2 linked regions of the Methylobacterium currus genome follow. Each later gene encodes a partner of the first gene's protein in a complex. Links are inferred from orthologs where the notes say so. Each region holds a gene or a part of one and is shown in the gene's direction. Other genes may lie near its edges. The genes, in order: trxA and trxB.

Region 1 (9,594 bases):
CGCGCACCGGCCAGAGCGCCTACACCACCCGCGTCGCCGTGACGGAAGCCGAGCTGAAGCGCCTCGGCACGGTGCGGCTCACCCCGGGCATGCCGGTGGAGGCCTTCATCCAAACCCAGAGCCGCACGGTGATGAGCTTCTTCACCAAGCCGCTCGCCGACCAGGTCGCCCGGGCCTTCCGGGAGAAGTGAGTGATGCAAGGCCCGTCCCCGCGTCGGGGGCGGGCCTCGCGGTTGTTCCCTCAGCCCCCGATGGCGCCGGAGGCGCCGACAACGGCCACCACCAGCCCGCAGGCCAGGACACCGATCATCGCGTAGGTGATGGTCTTCAGCATCGAGGATCCTCGCTGTGCCGGTTGGTCGATGTCCGCCACTGACGCAGTCTCGCGTTCTTCATTCGCGGACGGCTCCAACGTAAAACGATGGACGCAGCGGAAAGTTCACCGCACCGCACCAATCCCGCATGCCCGATTGAGACGGGGGCGTCGGGATGTGTGCCGGCGCACGTCGCCCTGTTCCGGGCGATCTTCTCCGTCCCTGCGCCGGCCGCCGCTGTGCCCCCGCCGCCACGTGTCCCGAAATCCCTGTGCACCGCCCCCCGAAGCCGCTTGAGGCAACGCCCTGTTGAGTGCGAGCGCGTCAGGATGGCCGCCTGGCCTCTGGGGGAGCTCGGATGGGGATCGAGGGGTTCGTCGTCGACGGCCTGACGCAGGCGGCGCAGCGGCGGGCGGCGGATCCGCGCGCCTCGGCCTGGGTGTCGGCCAATGCGGGGGCGGGCAAGACCAAGGTGCTCACCGACCGGGTGGTGCGCCTGCTGCTGCACGGCGCGGCCCCGGCCAAGATCCTCTGCCTCACCTTCACCAAGGCGGCCGCCGCCAACATGGCGATCCGGGTGTTCGAGCGGCTCGGCCGCTGGGTCACCCTCGACGAGGCGGCGTTGCGCGAGGAACTGACCGCTTTGGAGGGCGCGGCGCCGGACGGCGCCACCTTGCGGCGGGCGCGGCGCCTGTTCGCCCGGGCGGTCGAGACGCCGGGCGGCCTCAAGATCGAGACCCTGCACGCGCTCTGCGAGCGCCTGCTGCACCTCGTGCCGTTCGAGGCCAACGTGCCGGCCCGCTTCGTGGTGCTGGACGAGGCCCAGACCCGCGAGGCGATCGACCGGATCATCGACAACGTGCTGGCCGACGCGGTCGACGCGCGCCATCCGGTGCTGGCCGCCGCGCTGTCCCTCGTCGCCCCCGAGGCGGCGGGCGAGACCCTGCGCCGCGCGATGGTCGCGGCGGTGCAGAATCGCGGCCTGATCGGCCATCGCGACGGTCTGCCCGCCCGCCTCGACGCCCTGCGCGGCGCCCTGGGGCTTGCCCCCGGCGAGAGCCTGGCGGCGATCGAGGCCCGGATGCTCGGCGAGGGGCCCGACCTCGCCGGCCTGATCCAGGCCCTGCGCACGGGCAAGTCCACCGACGAGAAGCGTGCCGACGCCCTGGCACTGGCGGCCTCCGCCACCGGCCCGGCCCGGCTGACGCTCACGCTGGCCGCCTACTTCAAGGACGAGGGCGAGGGCGATCCTTACGCCGCCTCGTCCCTCGGCACGAAGGCGGTGCCCACCGCCGCCAAGGAGGCGCTGATCGCCGAGCAGGCCCGGCTGGCCGCCTTGCGCGACCGCCTCAAGGCGGCCCGGGCCTTCGCCCGGACCGAGGCCCTGTTCACGCTCGCGGCCGAGATCCACCGCCGCATGGAGGCGCAGAAGGCGCGCCTCGGCGCCCTCGACTTCGACGACCTGATCCACAAGACGCTGGACCTGCTGACGCGGGTCGATTCGGCCTGGGTGCTCTACAAGCTCGACCGCGGCGTCGACCACGTGCTGATCGACGAGGCGCAGGACACCAACCCGCAGCAATGGGAGATCCTGCGCCGGATCACCGAGGATTTCTGCGCCGGGGAGGGGGCCCGCGAGGCGGGCAACGGCCTCGCCCGCACCCGTTTCGCCGTCGGCGACCCCAAGCAGTCGATCTACAGCTTCCAGGGCGCGGCGCCGGAGGAGTTCGAGACCACCCGGCGGGCCTGGCGGCGCGACGCGGAAGGCGCCGGCCTGCCCTTCGCCGATGTCGGCCTCACCCTGTCGTTCCGCTCGGCGATCGGGGTGCTGCGGGCGGTCGACGCCACCTTCGCGATCGGGGACCACTATCGCGGCCTATCCTTCGGCGACACGGCGGTCGGCACCGTGCATTCCACCGCCCGGGTGCGCGCGCCGGGCCAGGTCGAGCTGTGGCCGGTCGAGCGGCCGAGCGCCGAGGAGGAACCCGACGCCTGGACCCACCCGGTCGATGCGATCGAGGCCGGGGCGCCGGCGCTCGTCACGGCGCGCCGAGTCGCGCGGGCCGTGCGGCTCTGGACGACGACCGGCGACGAATTCGGCCGGGTCTGGCGGCCGGCTGAGGTGCTGATCCTGGTGCGCAAGCGCTCGGCGGCCTTCGAGGGGGTGATCCGGGCGCTCAAGGCCGAGGGCGTGCCGGTGGCCGGCCAGGACCGCCTCGACATCGCCGCCCATATCGCGGTCCTCGACCTCGTGTCGGCGGGCCGCGCCGCCCTGCTGCCGCAGGACGACCTGACGCTCGCCACCGCCCTGAAGACGCCCCTCGTCGGTCTCACCGACGACGACCTCGTCGGCGTCGCGGCCGGCCGCGACCCGGCCGAGTCGCTGGTCGCGGCCCTGCGCCGCCGCGCGCAAGGAGGCGACCCGGCGGCGCTTCGCGGCGTCGCGGCCCTCGACGGCTGGACGGCGCTTGCCCGGGCGCACGGGCCGTTCGGCTTCTACGCCGAGCTGCTCGGGCCGCTCGGCGGCCGGGCGCTCCTGGTGCAGCGCCTCGGCGGCGAGGCGGGGGACGCCATCGACGTGTTCCTCACCGCCGCCGCCCAGGCCGAGGCCGGGCCCGACGCGCCCTCGCTCACCGGCTTCCTGTCCCGCTACGCCCCGAGCGGCGGGCGCGATGCCGGCGGCCACACGGTCAAGCGCGACCTCGATTCGGCCCGCGACGAGGTGCGGGTGATGACGGTGCACGGCGCCAAGGGTCTGGAGGCGCCGCTGGTGCTGGTGCTCGACGGCTGCGACGCGATCGGACGCGATCCGCCGCTGATCCCGATGCGGCTCCCCGACGGCAGCACCGTGCCGGTCTGGTCGAGCGCCAAGGCCCATGACAGCTCAGGCGTCGCGGCCGCCCGCGATGCGCTCCACGCCAAGGCCGGCGAGGAGCACAACCGCCTGCTCTACGTCGCCATGACCCGGGCCAAGGACCGGCTGGTGATCGCGCCCTTCGCGAACAACGACAAGGAGACGCCGGCCGAGGCTTGGTGCGAGATGATCCGCCGCGGCCTGGTGCACAAGTTCGGGGGCGTCGAGGTCACGGAGATGCCCTACGGCCCGGCGGAGAGCTGGCGCGAGGGGGCGGCGGTCCCGGAGCCGCCCGCCACCGCCGTGCCGGTGCCCGAACCCGAGGCTTTGCCGGACTGGCTGCACCGCCCGGTCGTGCCCGAGGCCGAGCCGCTGCCGCCGTTGCGTCCCTCCGGCCTCGGCGCCGCCGACGAGCCGCGCCGCTCGGATGCCCGCTCCAGCGACCCGGCAGCCCGCCGCCGCGGCGTTCTGGTCCACGCCCTGCTGGAGCACCTGCCGGGTCTCGTGCCCGAGCGGCGCCCGGCCGCCGCGGAGGCCTTCGTCGCCGCCCGGGCCCCGGGGCTCGACGCGGACCGGCGCGCCGCCATCGCCGCGGAGGCGCTGCGGCTCCTCGACGATCCCGACCTCGCGATCCTGTTCGGGCCGCAGGGCCGGGCCGAGGTGACGCTCGCCGGCACCATCGCGGTCGGCGGGTCCTTGCGCCCGGTGCATGGCAGGGTCGACCGCATCGCGGTGACGGACGAGGCGGTCTGGCTCGTCGACTTCAAGACCGGCCGCCCGCCGCCACGCGGTGCGCCGACGCCGCGGGGCCAGGCGGCACAGGTCGCGCTCTACGCGCGCCTCCTGGCGTCGATCTATCCGGGACGCACCCTGGTGCCGCTCCTGGTCTGGACCGCCGGTCCGGTGATCCGCCGGCTGACGCCGGAGGATTGCGCGGCGGCTCTCGGCACGCTGGCGTGATCGGGAGTGCGCCGGCACACGGCAGAACGGGGATGGCTTGGCGGTTGCGCTTGATCGGCTCCCGCCCGGTTCTTACCTTCCCACTCACGCGGGCCGGTCCGCGCCGTCGGCCGGCTTCACGACGAAAGGATTTTTTGCGATGGCAACCGTGAAGGTGACCGACGCGAGCTTCGAGCAGGACGTGCTGCAATCGGCCGAGCCCGTCGTGGTCGATTTCTGGGCCGAGTGGTGCGGCCCCTGCCGCGCCATCGGCCCGGCGCTGGAGGAGATCTCCACCGAGATGAACGGCCGGGTGAAGATCGCCAAGGTCAACGTGGACGAGAATCCGGGCATCGCCTCTCAGTACGGCATCCGCTCGATCCCGACCCTGATGATCTTCAAGGGCGGCGAGCTCGCCGGCCAGAAGGTCGGCGCCGCGCCGAAGGGCGACCTGTTCCGCTGGATCCAGGCCAGCGCCTGACCTGCTACAGAATCATTGATGATGAGGAGCCCGGCCGAGAGGCCGGGCTTTCTCATGCCTGGATGGGCGGTCGCTCTGTGAATCGTCTGTCGAACGACAAATCGGACTCGACCTCTCAGGTTCATCCAGGCTCCGCTGCACGGCTCCGGATCGATGTGGAGGGTATGAACTCGCCGAGGGCCAATAAGCGGTCGCCGTCTCATCCCCGCCGCAGCAACTGCAACGGGCTCCCCGGCCCATACGCCACCCAGATCGCCGCGCAGGCCGCCTGCCGGTCGCTCCGCATCCGGCCGTCGAGGTCGTCGAGGGCGGCCTGGAGGCGGACGGAGCGGGGCTTCTGGAAGAACTCGGCGTGGTTGAGCTGCGTCCGGGCCGCGAAGGCCCGGAAATGCTCGGCATCGATCCGGACGCCGTCGCAGCGGCGGCTGGCGAGGTCGGCCTGGATGCCGGAGAGGAGCACGGGATCCTCTGGAGAAACCTGCTCCCGGTGGGGCTGAGCCGTGAAGCAGAAGGCTGCCCAGGCGGCAGCGACGACGAATGGCCGAAGAAGCATGACAGCGCTCGCGCGATGGCACGGGATGGTCCTGCGCCGAAAAATCGCCGGCGCCGACCCGCGTTCCCGTCCCCGCCTCCCGTCATGTGCGCGAGCGCACGAGGAGCCGTCTCAGAGCGGGTCGCGCTCGATCCAGGCCGGGTCCATCGTCGCCACCACGTCGTCGAAGGACGCCGGGCCGGGCGCCTCGCCGCGGATCAGGGTCTCGGCCTCGTCGTGGTCGACGTCGCGCATCTGCTCGGCCAGCAGGGCGAGGTAGCTCGCCGCGGCGGCCGTGCCGAACAGTTCGGCGAAGCGGGCATGCGCCACCGCCGTCATCGTCTCGACCACCGCGTCCGGCGGGCTGCCGGCCTCGACGGCATTGTCGAACACCGCCCGCCAGGCGCGCGACAGGCGTTCGCGCAGTTCGAAGGTGTCGTCCACGGTCGGCCTCTCCGGGCCGGGAACGGCCATGCGGGAGTATGGGCCCGCGAGCCCGCGGTTTCCAGGCGGGGGAGGGGTGCCAACCGGCCGGTCCGGTGCGATACCGCGCCGGCGGTCCTCAGCCGCAGGGAGAGCCTCATGAAACTCTACGGCACCAGCCTGTCGCCCTTCGTCCGCAAGGTGCTCGTCGTCCTCGCCGAGAAGGGCATCAAGGTCCGGCACGTGCCGCTGCGCTTCCACGATCCCGATCCGCGCTTCCGGGCGGCGAGCCCGTTCGGCAAGATCCCGGCCCTGGAGGACGGCGAGTTCCGCCTCGCCGATTCCTCGGCGATCATCCATTACCTGGAGCGCAAGCATCCGGAACCGGCCATGCTGCCGGCCGGCGCCCAGGATCTCGGCCGGGCGATCTGGTTCGACGAGTTCGGCGACACCGAGCTGTTCCCGCTGCTGGTCAAGCCTTTCGTGCAGCGGGTGCTGCGGCCGCAGCTGATGAAGCAGCCCTGCGACGAGGCCGTGGTGGCCAAGTGCATGACCGAGGAATTGCCGCGGCCGTTCGATTATCTCGAGGGCGTGATCGACGGGCCGTATCTCGTCGGCGGCGCCTTCGGCCTGGCCGACATCTCGGTCGCGACAGGCTTCCACAACCTGCATCTCGCCGGCGAGGCGGTCGAGCCTCAGCGCTGGCCGCGGCTCGCGGCCTATGTCGCGGCGATCCTGGAGCGCCCGTCGTTCCAGGCGGCGATCGCGGCCCGGCAGGGCTGACGAGGGGAGGGAGAGGAGGGGGCGGTCACGTCCCCTCCCAGCGTCCCATCTCCCAGCGTCCCATCTCCCAGCGTCCCATCTCCCAGCGTCCCATCTCTTACCGTCCCTTGGCGCTGCGGCGGTAGAAGCCGTCGACCTGGGCCTGGGCCTCGGCCCGGTCCCGCTCGTTGGCCGCCGCCATCGCCTGCTCCTGCAGGGTGACGATCCACTGGTCCTTCGGCCCCTCGGCGGCGTCGCGGGCCAGCGTCAGCCAGGCGAGGCCGCGGGCGCGCTGCACCGTGACCCCCTGGCCGTTGATCAGGAGCTGGCCGAGCAGTGCTTGCGCGGCCGGGTGCCCCTTCTCGGCGGCGAGGTTGAACCAGCGCGCCGCCTGGCGCGGGTCCTGGGTCACGCCGGTGCCGTCGAGGTAGAGGCGGGCAAGGTTGTACTGCGCGTTCGGGTCGCCGTAATACGTCGCCGCGTAGTTGAACATGTCGTAGGCGCGCTCGACGTTCGGGCGCACGTAGGAGCCCTTGATCCCGTCGAGGAAGTAGCGGCCGAGCGCCGTGAAGGCGCTCGCCACCACGCCGGCATTCGGCGCCTCCGGGCCCTCGTCGGCGTTCTCGTCGGCGATCTTCGAGAAGAACTCGAACGCCTTGAGGTCGTCGTGCGGGACGCCGTCGCCCTCCGCATACATGCGGCCGAGCTTCCAGAGGGCAAGGGCGTGGCCCTGGCCCGCGGCGTATTCGAGGGCGCGGGCGGCGCCCTCCTTGTCGCCGGCATTGTAGTCGCGCATGCCCGTCCGCATCGCCTCGCGGGCGTTGCGGTAGCCCGCCGCGGCGGGCACCGGGGTCCGCACCGCAGCGTCGAGCGCCGCAGCGGGTCCCGCCCCGGCCATGACGAGGCCGAGGAGCGCGAGGAGGAACCGGCGGCCCGCCCTGTGGGGCAGGCCGGCCTCAGATATCCGCATAGGAGAGCGTCTCCTGGGCCCCGCCCGGATGCGTCACCGCGCCCGTCACCGCCGGGCCGACGGTCTGCGCGTACTTCCACAGGTAGCCCGAGGTCGAATCGTTGGCCCGCGGCTGCCAGGCCGCGCGCCGCTGGGCCAGCTCCTCGTCCGACAAGTCGACCGAGAGCGTGCCCTGGACCGCATCGATGCGGATGAGGTCGCCGTCCTTGAGGAGGCCGATCGGGCCGCCAACCGCCGCCTCCGGCCCGACATGGCCGATGCAGAAGCCGCGGGTGGCGCCGGAGAAGCGCCCGTCGGTGATGAGCGCCACCTTGTCGCCCATGCCCTGGCCGTAGAGGGCGGCGGTGGTCGCCAGCATCTCGCGCATGCCGGGGCCGCCGCGCGGGCCCTCGTAGCGGATCACCAGGACCTCGCCCTCCTTGTAGGTGCGGTTCTTTACCGCCTCGAAGCAGGCTTCCTCGTTGTCGAAGACTCGGGCGGGACCCGCGAAGGTTTGCTTCTCCGGCGGCATGCCGGCGACCTTCACGATCGCGCCCTCGGGCGCGAGGTTGCCCTTGAGGCCGACGACGCCGCCGGTCGGGGTGATCGGCTGGTGCGAGGGACGCACCACGTCCTGATGGGTATTCCAGGACACCTTGGCGAGGTTCTCGGCGATGGTTCGGCCGGTGACCGTCAGGCAGTCGCCATGCAGGAAGCCGCCGTCGAGCAGCGTCTTCATGAGGAGCGGGATGCCGCCGACCTCGAACAGGTCCTTGGCCACGTAGCGCCCGCCGGGCTTCAGGTCGGCGATGTAGGGGGTGCGCTTGAAGATCTCGGCGACGTCGAACAGGTCGAACGAGATGCCGCATTCATGCGCGATCGCCGGCAGGTGCAGCGCCGCGTTGGTCGAGCCGCCGGAGGCCGCCACCACGGTCGCGGCGTTCTCGAGCGCCTTGCGGGTGACGATGTCGCGCGGGCGGATGTTCTTGGACAGCAGCTCCATCACCATCTCGCCGGCGGTGGCGCAGAACCGGTCGCGGATCTCGTAGGGGGCGGGCGCGCCGGCCGAGTAGGGGAGCGCCAGGCCGATCGCCTCGGAGACGGTCGCCATGGTGTTGGCGGTGAACTGCGCGCCGCAGGCGCCGGCCGACGGGCAGGCGACCTGCTCCAGCTCATCGAGGTCGTCGTCGCTCATCGCGCCGACCGAGTGCTTGCCCACCGCCTCGAACAGGTCCTGGATGGTGACCGGCTGGCCCCGGAAGGTGCCGGGCAGGATCGAGCCGCCATAGATGAAGACGGAGGGCACGTTGAGGCGCACCATCGCCATCATCATGCCGGGCAGGGACTTGTCGCAGCCGGCAAGGCCCACGAGCGCGTCGTAGGCGTGGCCGCGCATGGTCAGCTCGACCGAGTCGGCGATGACCTCGCGGGAGGGCAGCGACGCGCGCATGCCGCGGTGCCCCATGGCGATGCCGTCGGTGACCGTGATGGTGCAGAACTCGCGCGGGGTGCCGCCGGCGGCGGCCACGCCCTTCTTCACCGCCTGAGCCTGGCGCATCAGCGAGATGTTGCAGGGCGCCGCCTCGTTCCAGCACGAGGCCACGCCGATCAGCGGCTGGTGGATCTGCTCGCGGGTGAGACCCATGGCGTACAGGTACGACCGGTGCGGCGCACGGTCCGGACCCTCGGTCACGTAGCGGCTGGGCAGCTTCGATTTGTCGGTGATGTGACGCGCGTCCATGGCCCTGTCCCGTACCCGTGGTTTCTTGAAAGGCCGGTGTTTCCCCGGTCCCGCTCCCTGCGCCGCCTTGGGACGGCTTACGCGAAACGAACCCGTTGCCGGGTCAATCCGCCAGCGTCGCCCGCGATCCCCGGGAACCCGGAAACACCGCGATAAATCACTGTGGGGACAGTCGCTTAACGTGGCCGTTGAGGTGCCGCCGGTTTATGGCGGGAACGCGGCGGCGCGGGGGGCGGTCTGGGGCAAAGCTGGGATGCTTTCGCGGTGTTGCGACCTCGCCACAGCTAAGCTTGTGGCGGAGAGGTGATGCGAGGTGAGAGATGCCGTTTGGCACGCGGCCTCCACATGACAGGCGTTTGTGCCCGGGATGAGGCAACTGGTTTCGGCCCGCGGGCACCGGCCGCCCGATTCGACTTGCCGACCGGCGGACTTTTGGCCTCTGTTCACGTAGCGGCAGTCGGTTCGTGATGCGATCGAGGGCAAGGGCGATGCGAGGCTGGGCGATCCTACGGACGATCCTGTGCGTGATCGGCGCGGCGACGGTTATGATGGGGGCGGCCCTCGCGGCCTACGCGGTCCTGTTTCTCGAATTTCCGAGT
Region 2 (9,606 bases), 2.0 Mb from region 1 along the record:
TCTCGGTCCGGTGATCGGGGTCTACACCGACTGGACCCCGCTCGCGGGCCGCCCGGGCCTCTTCCCGGAGGACATCGACGAGAGCGATCCCTGGCAGTTCCGCAACGTGCTGGTGCACGGGGCTTAAAGCAGGGATCTGCGGCACCGCGCCCGATCTTCGGGCGCGGTGCCTCACCGCCGCAGGCTGTCGCCCGTCCCCGCCCGGTGCTACGATCGGGGCGGTGACAGGGAGCCGTCATGTCGCTCGCGCTGCGGCGCGCCCCGCGGATGCGGGTCGCCGAATTCATCGAGATGATCCGCGACCGCCCGGACGAGGAGCGCTGGGAGCTTCTCGACGGTGAGGCGGTGCTGATGGCGCCGCCGGGCGAGCGCCATCAGCAGATCGTCAGCAACCTGATTTCTGCGCTGCGACCGCTCGCGGCGAAGTTCGGATGCCGGGCCCTGCCCGGGCTCGGGCTGCGGAACGACTTCGTCGACGATTACGCGCCGATCCCCGATGTCGTCGTCCGCTGCGGCCCGCTCCTCCCCGACGGCTATGCCCGCGACCCGATCCTCATCGCCGAGGTGTTGTCGCCCTCGACCATGAACAACGACCGGGGCCGCAAGGCGGCTTTCTACCAGGGCCTTCAGACGCTGCGGGCCTACCTGATCGTCTATTCCGACGAAGCCCGGGTCGAGCTGTGGTCGCGGGGGAATGGCCCTGATGCGACCGTGCGCGTCCTCGGCCGGGACGACGTGATCCCGCTGCCGGATCTCGACGGGGCAATTCCGGTCGCCGCCCTCTACGAAGACATCCCCCTCTGATCCCGAGCCGCCCTTGCCCCATTTCGATGAATTCTACGCCAACAAGCTGCGCGGCTCCCTCGGGGTGACCGACGCCGAATCGGTGCTCGACCTGCGCGGCGCGCCCCGGCCGCAGGCCGAGGCCTCGCTCGCCGACATGCTGGAGCGCAGCCGCTTCGCCAAGGGCAAGACCGTGGCGGTGCGCCTCGACGGACCGACCCCCGGCGGCGGCGAGACCCTGTTCCAACCGGTCGGCCGCCAGCTCCTCGACGCCAAGCGCCGCGGCTGGGTCGAGCGGCTCCAGACCCTGCCGGCCCAGGACGGCCTCGGCTTCTACGTCGCCCTGGCCGGGCGCCCCGACAAGACGCCCGAGGCGCGCTGAGACGATGGCGACCCCGCCCTCCGCCACGAACCCCGCCGACCTGACCGCCACCGCGCTCCTGAGCCTCTACGCGAGCCGCGCCCTCTCGCCGGTCGCGGTGACTCAGGCCGTGATCGCCCGGGCCGAGGCCGCCGAGCCGCAGTTGCACGCGCTCTACGCCTTCGCGCCGGAGGCGGCCCTGGCGGCGGCCCGCGCCTCCGAGGCGCGGTGGATGAAGGGCGAGGCCCTGCCCCTCGACGGGGTGCCGGTCACCATCAAGGAGAACATCGCCGTCGCGGGCGTGCCGATGCCGCTCGGCACCGCCGCCCGGGACGACGCGCCGCCGAGCCCGCGCGACGCGCCCGCCACCGCCCGCCTGCGCGAGGACGGGGCGGTGATCGTCGCCTGCACCACCATGCCGGATTACGGCATGCTGTCCTCAGGGCTGTCGAGCTTCCACCCCCTCGCCCGCAACCCCTGGGACCTGACCAAGGGCCCGGGCGGCTCCTCGGCCGGCGCGGGCGCCGCTGCGGCGGCGGGCTACGGACCGATCCATCTCGGCACCGATATCGGCGGCTCGATCCGGCTGCCCGCCTCCTGGTGCGGCATTGTCGGCCACAAGCCGAGCCACGGCCGGGTGCCCCTCGACAACGCATTCTACGGCCGCTGCGCCGGCCCCCTCACCCGCAGCGTCGCGGATGCGGCGCTGGCGATGCGCAGCATCAGCCGCCCGGACGACCGCGACCCCACCGCCCTGCCGCCGGCCGCCCTGCCCTGGCTCGACCTCGACGGCCTGGAGCTGAAGGGCCTGCGCCTCGGGCTGGTGATGGAGAGTGCGGCGGGCCTTCCCCTCGACCCGGCGAACCGCGCGGTGGTGGAGGCGGCGGTCCGGCTGCTCGCCGAGGCCGGCGCGATCGTCGATCCGGTCCCGGCCTTCCTCAGCCAGGCGATGCTCGACGGGCTCGACCTGTTCTGGCGCCAGCGCGCCTCCCTCGACATCGAGGCGCTGGACGAGGCGCGGCGCGCCCGCGTGCTGCCGTTCATCCGCGACTGGGCGGCGGGCGGGCGCGGTTTGAGCGGCGCGGCGGTCTTCCACGGCATGAGCCAGATGGCGGCGATGCGCGACGCCGCGCTCGCGGCGGTCCGGCCGTTCGACTTCCTGATCGGCCCGGTCTCACCGAACCCGCCCTTCCCGGCCGAGCACGCTTCGCCGACCAACGACCCGGCCCGGGCGATGGCCCACATCGCCTACACGGTGCCGTTCAACATGTCGGAGCAGCCGGCGATCTCGGTCCCGGCGGGCTTCACGCCGGACGGGCTGCCGGTCGGCCTGCAGATCGCCGGGAAGCGCTTCGACGATGTCGGGGTGCTGCGGCTGGCGCGGGCGTTCGAGCGGATCCGGCCGGCGTTGAGGCCGTGGCCGGTGGTGGGTTAGGTCGAACTCGGTCGGGATCGGGGGAGATCGAATGGCGACCGCGCGAAGGACGACGGTCGCAAGCCGGTCTTGATTTCCTTCGTCCTGGAGCTCGCACAGGCGAGAGCCCCAGGACGAAGGGAAGAGGTGTCGGCGTGATGCTTCTGCAACGTGCAGAAGCCAAGGCTCACGCCACCTCCCCCTTCAACCGCGCCAGCGCCCGCTCCCGGCCGATCAGCGGCAGCAGGCCGGCGAGGTCCGGGCCGTGGTCGAGGCCGGTGAGCGCGAGGCGCAGGGGCAGGAACAGCGCCTTGCCCTTGAGGCCGGTGGCGGTGCGCACGGCCTCCGTCACTTGCTTCCAGGTGCCGGCATCCCATGGCTCCGGCGGCAGCGACTCGCGGGCGACGGTAAGGAGATCCGGCGTCTCGCCGGTCACCGGCGTCACCGGGCCCTGCACCACGCGCCACCACTCGGCGGCATCCGACACCCGGTTGAGGTTCGCCCGCACCACCTCCCAGAAGGCTTGGGCCCGCTCCGGCGCGACCCCGAGGGCGGTGAGCCGGTCGGCCACCGCCGCGTAGGACAGGCCGTGGACGACGCGGGCGTTGAGTCCGTCGAGCTCGTGCTCGTCGAACTTCGCCGGGGCCCGCGAGACATGGGCGAGATCGACGAGGGCGGCCAGCTCGTCGAGATCGGCCACCGGCCGCACCGCCTCGGCCGAGCCGGTCAGGACCGCCAGCGCCGCGACGGCCATGGGCTCGTAGCCGGAGGCGCGCAGGCCCCGCAGGGAGAGGTGGCCGAGGCGCTTCGACAGCCCCTCGCCGCTCGCCGTGGTGAGGAGGTTGTGGTGGGCGAAGACCGGCACCGGAGCCCCCAGCGCCGAAAAGATCTGGATCTGGACCGCCGTGTTGGTGACATGGTCCTCGCCGCGGATCACGTGGGTGACGCCGGTCTCGGCATCGTCAACGACAGAAGGCAGGGTGTAGAGGTAGCTGCCGTCCTCGCGGATCAGGACCGGGTCGGAGAGGCTGTCGGCCTCGACGTGGCAGGGCCCGCGCACCAGGTCGTCCCAGGTCACCGTGCCGGGATCGAGGCGGAAGCGCCAATGCGGCCGGCGCCCTTCCGCCTCGAAGGCGGCGCGCTCCTCCGGCGTCAGCTTCAGGGCGGCGCGGTCGTAGACCGGCGGCAGGCCGCGGCCGAGCTGGCGCCGGCGACGACGCTCCAGCTCCTCGGCGGTCTCGTAGGCCGGGTAGAGCCGGCCCGCCGCCCTCAACCGCTCGGCAGCCGCGTCGTAGATCGCCAGGCGCTCCGACTGGCGAAACATCCCGTCCGGCACGATGCCGAGCCAGCCGAGATCCTCCTCGATCGCCGCAGCGAACTCGGCCGTCGAGCGCGCCGTGTCGGTGTCGTCGAGGCGCAGCCAGAACCGGCCGCCCTCCCGGCGGGCGAACAGCGCGTTGAACAGGGCCGGCCGGGCATTGCCGATATGGAGGAAGCCGGTGGGCGAGGGAGCGAAGCGAACGACGGGTGCCATGCCGGCCCTCGTAGAGCATCGGCGGAGCGGGGCGCAATCGGGTGATGGCCCGAACCCTTGAAGACCTGGCGGAAGACCTGGCGCTTGACAGATCTTGTCCCGGCGCCGCATCGCGGGCCCGTGGCCTCCCTCTCACCCCTTCTGCCGGCCGGTACCACGGCCTGGCTGATCACCGACGGCAAGGCCGGCGACCTCGCGCCCTGCCGCGGCCTCGCCGAGGCCCTCGGGGTCATGGCGGAGGAGCGGGTGATCGCGCCGCGCCCGCCCTTCTCCTGGCTCGCCCCCCGCGGTCCGGCCGATCCGCGGGAGCGAGCGCTGACAGCACCCTGGCCCGACCTCGCCATCGCGACCGGGCGCCGGGCGGTGCCGGCACTGCGCGCGGTCAAAAGCCGCTCGGGGGCCAGGACCTTCACCGTGTTCCTGCGCGACCCCCGGATCGGCGCGCGGGCGGCCGACCTGATCTGGGTGCCGTCCCACGACCGCTTGCGCGCCCCCAACGTGGTCGTCACCGAGACCGGCCCGCACCCCGTCTCCCCCACCCGCCTCGCCGCCGCGCGAGCCGATCCCGACCCGCGTCTCGCCGGCCTGCCCTCCCCCCGGGCCGCGGTGCTGGTCGGCGGCGACAGCCGGCACGGGCGCTTCCCGGAGGAAGACGCGCGAGCCCTGCTCGCCGGGCTGGAGCGCCTGGCCGGCGAGGCGAGCCTGATGATCACCGCCTCCCGGCGCACGCCCGACCGCTTGCGGGCGGGACTGGCCGACCTGGCCCGGGGTCGCGGCGGCTTCTTCTGGGACGGCAGCGGCGCGAATCCCTACCTGGCGATGCTGGCGCTGGCCGACACGATCGTGGCGACGGCCGATTCGGCCAACATGGTGACGGAGGCCTGCGCCGCCGGCGTCCCGGTGCTGCTGTTCGAGCCGCGGAACCTCTACGCCCGCCACCGGCCGCTGTTCGAGGCGCTGAAACGGCACGGAACTGTGCATGTCTTCGACGGACGGGTTGAGTCGTTGCCGTCCAAGCCCTTAGACATGACACTCGCGATCGCGCAGGCTGTGGCGAATGCCTATATCGGGCATCGCGACGCGCTCGCCCGCCGAACGGCTCGTTAGAGCCTGCTTGGCGGCAGCCCCGGAGATCCGTATGTCCACCACCAAGCAGGCTCCCCAGCACGAGAAGCTCGTGATCGTCGGCTCCGGCCCCGCCGGGTACACCGCCGCGATCTACGCCGCCCGCGCCATGGTCGAGCCGCTGCTGATCTCGGGCTTTCAGCCCGGCGGCCAGCTGATGATCACCACCGACGTCGAGAACTATCCGGGCTTTGCCGAGGCGATCCAGGGCCCGTGGCTGATGGAGCAGATGCGGCTCCAGGCCGAGCATGTCGGCACCCGGATCGTCTCGGAATACATCGCCAAGGTCGACCTGGCGCAAAGGCCGTTCCGGCTCGAGGCCGATTCCGGCGCGGTCTTCACCTGCGACGCGCTGATCATCGCCACCGGCGCCCAGGCGAAATGGCTCGGCCTGCCCTCCGAGGCGAAGTTCCAGGGCTTCGGCGTCTCGGCCTGCGCCACCTGCGACGGGTTCTTCTTCCGGGGCAAGGAGGTCGTGGTGGTCGGCGGCGGCAACACCGCGGTCGAGGAGGCGCTCTACCTCGCCAACCTCGCCTCGAAGGTCACGGTCGTGCACCGGCGCGACACCTTCCGCGCCGAGCGCATCCTGCAGGAGCGCCTGTTCAAGCACCCGAATGTCGAGGTGGTGTGGAACCACGCGGTGGACGAGATCTGCGGCCGCGACAAGCCGGCCCCCTCGGTTACCCATGTCCGCCTGCGCGACACCGTCACCGGGGCGATCACCGAGCGCAAGGCCGACGGCGTGTTCGTCGCCATCGGCCACCAGCCGGCGACCGCCGTGTTCGAGGGGCAGCTGCCCTTCCGGGCCGGCGGCTACCTCGAGGTGACGCCCGGCACCGCCATGACGGCGATTCCCGGCGTGTTCGCGGCGGGCGACGTGACCGACGACGTCTACCGGCAGGCGATCACCGCCGCCGGGATGGGCTGCATGGCTGCCCTCGAAGCGGAGAAGTACCTGGCCAACCTGGCTGTCGGCGAAGAGCCGTGCCAGGCCGCGGCCGAGTAGGCGAGTTGTACCGGGGCCGGGGATGCGCCCCGGTCCCGGCCTTTGGCGTTCGCTCTGAACTCACCGGCTCCTCTTCAGGCCGGCCGGGGCTCTGGCGAGGGGTTTGACGGCCGTGGACTGGGACAAGATCCGGATTTTCCTCAACGTCGCCGAAGCCGGCAGCTTCACCAAGGCGGGCGACGACATCGGGCTCAGCCAGTCGGCCGTCAGCCGCCAGATCAGCGCGCTGGAGCGCGAGCTGAAGGCGCCGCTGTTCCACCGCCACGCCCGCGGGCTGATCCTGACCGAGCAGGGCGACCTGCTGTTCCGGGCCGCCCGGGACATGAAGATGCGGCTGGAGACCACCCGGGCCCGCCTCGTCGAGACCAGCGAGCGGCCCTCGGGCGACCTCAAGGTGACGACGACCGTCGGCCTCGGCACCGCCTGGCTGTCGCAGCGGGTGGCCGAGTTCCTCGACCTGCACCCGGACGTGCGCGTCGAGCTGATCCTGACCAACGAAGAGCTCGACCTCGCCATGCGCGAGGCCGACGTGGCGATCCGCCTGCGCCGCCCGGCCCAGCCGGACCTGATCCAGCGCCGGCTGTTCACCGTGCACTACCACGTGTTCGCCTCGCTCGAATACGTGAAGCGCTTCGGGGAGCCGAAGACGATCGACGACCTCGACAAGCACCGCCTGGTCTCGTTCGGCGGCGATCAGCCCTCCTACCTGATGGCGACCCACTGGCTCTCCACCGTCGGCCGCGAGGGCCGCGAGCACCGCACCATCCACTTCACGGTCAACAACATCTCGGCGCTCCAGCTCGCGGTCGAGACCGGCGCCGGCATCGGCATCCTGCCGGACTACGTGGCGGACGGGAACGAGCAGCTGGTGCAGGTCCTGCGCGACTACGAGATGCCGAACCTCGAGAGCTACCTCGTGTATGCCGAGGAGATGCGGACGGTGGCCCGCGTCCAGGCCTTCCGGGATTTTCTCGTCGCGAAGGCGCAGCGCTGGACGTATTGAGGGCCGGACACCCCTTGCTCCGCTCTCCCACCCGGAACCTCGGGAGGAGGTTTCCGGTGGGAGGGCGCGTTTCGCCGCGTCCGGCCCGCACGGCGCACCTCCCCGCTTGCCTTTCCGCCCGCTGGCGCCATGCTCCCACCGGCAGCCGCAAGGTCAGCCGAGAGGAGCCCCGATGACCGACGACGAGACCTTCATGGCGCGCGCCATCGCGCTGTCGGAGCGCACCGCGCTCGTCGAGAGCGCCGGCGGCGCCTTCGGTGCGGTGATCGTGCGCGACGGTGAGATCGTCGGCGAGGGCGCCAACCGGGTCGTCGCCGAGAACGATCCGACCTGGCATGCCGAGATGGCGGCGATCCGCGACGCCTGCAAGAAGGAGGGCAATTTCAAGCTGCCCGGCGCCACCCTCTATACGTCCGCCGAACCCTGCCCGATGTGCATGGCGGCCGCTTACTGGGCCGGCATCTCGCGGATCTTCTACGCCTCGACCAACGAGGACGCGCTTCGCCACGGCAATTTCGACGACAGCATGATCTACGAGGAGATCCGCAAGCCGGCGGACCAGCGCAAGATCCCGATCCGGCAGATCATGCGCGCCGAGGCGATCGAGGTCTGGGAGCGCTACGAGGCCAAGGCCGACCGGGTGCCCTACTGACGAGCGGACATCCCGAGCCTGAGCGATCGGAGCGGCCAGTCGAGCCGGCAGTCACGTCGACACCCGTCTCCGTCATCCCGGGACTCCTCCAAGACGAGCGCCCGGGATCCATAAACGCTGACGCTGGAGAACGAAACGGACCGCCTCCCCCTTCGTCTTGCCTCGTCAGCGGCTCTGAAGCCTGGCTTCCGCCGCGCGGACCCGGGATGATGCAGGGCGGCATCCGGAGATGTCGAAGCCTCGAACGGATCCGGAAACCAGAGCCTTCACAGCACGTTCTCATTTCGGACATCTTGGGCATCGATCCGGTGTGCCAGCCTGAACCCTGGAAGGAGGTCCCATGCGCCGCACGCATCGTCTCGCCGTCCTCCTGGCGGCAGCCCTCGCTCCCGCTCCGCTTCTCGCGCAAGAAATGCCGCCCGCGCGGGATCCCGGGATCACCGGCTCGCTCGGCCCCGCCACCCGCGAGACCACCGGCGTCGGCCAGACCAAGCCGCCTGGCGCGGCGCTGGGCCCCGACGCCGGTCTGACGCCGGACTTGCAGCAGCGTGACCGGGCGATTCAGCGCAAGATCGATACCGGGATCTGCGCGGGCTGCACCGAGTAGAACTGACACGGCCGATCGGGCGCATTAATCCGGTCTGCATTAGACGGAATGATCGGTTGCAGACGCAGCGAGCAGGCGCCTAAACCGACCGCAATCGGCCCGGTCGCCGCGCCTGCGGCCGGAGCGACCAGACAGGGGAGGAGCGCCATGAACCAGCGGGTCGTCGAGGTCACCCAGGATGCGCGCGCGCGGGCGCATATCGACGAGGCGAAGTATCGGGCCTGGTACGAGGCCTCGATTCGCGATCCGGAGGCGTTCTGGCGCGAGCACGGCAAGCGGATCGACTGGTTCACGCCCTACGCCAAGGTCAAGGAGACGTCGTTCGGCCCCGGCGACGTCTCGATCAAGTGGTTCTCGGACGGCGTCACCAATGCCGCCCACAATTGCATCGACCGTCACCTCGCCACGCGCGGCGACCAGGTCGCGATCATCTGGGAGGGCGACGACCCGTCGGAATCGCGCCACATTACCTACCGCGAGTTGCACGCGGAAGTGTGCCGGATGGCCAACGTCCTTCGCAACCGTGGCGTCTCCAAGGGCGACCGGGTCACGATCTACCTGCCGATGATCCCCGAGGCCGCGTTCGCGATGCTGGCCTGCGCCCGGCTCGGCGCCATCCACTCGGTGGTGTTCGGCGGCTTCTCGCCCGATTCCCTCGCCGGCCGCATCCAGGGCTGCGACTCAAAGCTCGTCATCACCGCCGACGAGGGCCTGCGCGGCGGCCGCAAGGTGCCGCTGAAGGCCAATGTCGACGCGGCGATCCAGCGTCTGCCCGCCGACAGCGTCGACCACGTCATCGTGGTGCGCCGCACCGGCGGCGCCGTCGAGATGGATCCCGTCCGCGACGTCTATTACGACGACGCCGCTGCCCAGGTCACGGACGAGTGCCCGGTCGCCCATGTCGAGGCCGAGCACCCGCTGTTCCTGCTCTACACCTCGGGCTCGACCGGCCAGCCGAAGGGTGTCGTTCACACCACCGGCGGCTATCTCGTCTACGCCGCGATGACGCACCAATACGTCTTCGACTATCACGAGGGCGACATCTACTGGTGCACCGCCGATGTGGGCTGGGTCACCGGTCATTCCTACATCCTGTACGGGCCGCTGGCGAACGGCGCCAC

The links.
Region 2: the proteins of trxA (region 1) and trxB are in contact, whole or in part, in a crystal structure (PDB 1F6M), measured with the Escherichia coli proteins. The link is inferred for Methylobacterium currus from one-to-one orthologs.

What each region holds. Positions count from the first base shown.
Region 1 is NZ_CP028843.1:6,239,752-6,249,345, reverse strand. What follows is about bases 2,969-5,927. They hold trxA (thioredoxin), read left to right. Parts: upstream 2,969-4,267; coding sequence 4,268-4,588; downstream 4,589-5,927. Other genes in these bases: DA075_RS28700 (glutathione S-transferase family protein), read left to right, coding at 5,703-5,927; DA075_RS28705 (hypothetical protein), read right to left, coding at 5,253-5,564; DA075_RS28710 (hypothetical protein), read right to left, coding at 4,788-5,141; addA (double-strand break repair helicase AddA), read left to right, coding at 2,969-4,128. In the rest of the region: DA075_RS28725 (HlyD family type I secretion periplasmic adaptor subunit), read left to right, coding at 1-191; more of addA, read left to right, coding at 673-2,968; more of DA075_RS28700, read left to right, coding at 5,928-6,326; DA075_RS28695 (tetratricopeptide repeat protein), read right to left, coding at 6,424-7,275; ilvD (dihydroxy-acid dehydratase), read right to left, coding at 7,262-8,995; DA075_RS28685 (hypothetical protein), read left to right, coding at 9,520-9,594. UniProt on the Escherichia coli protein: Participates in various redox reactions through the reversible oxidation of its active center dithiol to a disulfide and catalyzes dithiol-disulfide exchange reactions.
Region 2 is NZ_CP028843.1:4,221,036-4,230,641, reverse strand. What follows is about bases 4,256-7,226. They hold trxB (thioredoxin-disulfide reductase), read left to right. Parts: upstream 4,256-5,230; coding sequence 5,231-6,223; downstream 6,224-7,226. Other genes in these bases: DA075_RS19675 (LysR family transcriptional regulator), read left to right, coding at 6,336-7,226; DA075_RS19685 (mitochondrial fission ELM1 family protein), read left to right, coding at 4,256-5,199. Outside these bases: DA075_RS19710 (homospermidine synthase), read left to right, coding at 1-127; DA075_RS19705 (Uma2 family endonuclease), read left to right, coding at 238-804; DA075_RS19700 (hypothetical protein), read left to right, coding at 818-1,165; DA075_RS19695 (amidase), read left to right, coding at 1,170-2,579; gltX (glutamate--tRNA ligase), read right to left, coding at 2,746-4,092; more of DA075_RS19685, read left to right, coding at 4,177-4,255; DA075_RS19670 (nucleoside deaminase), read left to right, coding at 7,399-7,878; DA075_RS19665 (hypothetical protein), read left to right, coding at 8,219-8,485; acs (acetate--CoA ligase), read left to right, coding at 8,633-9,606.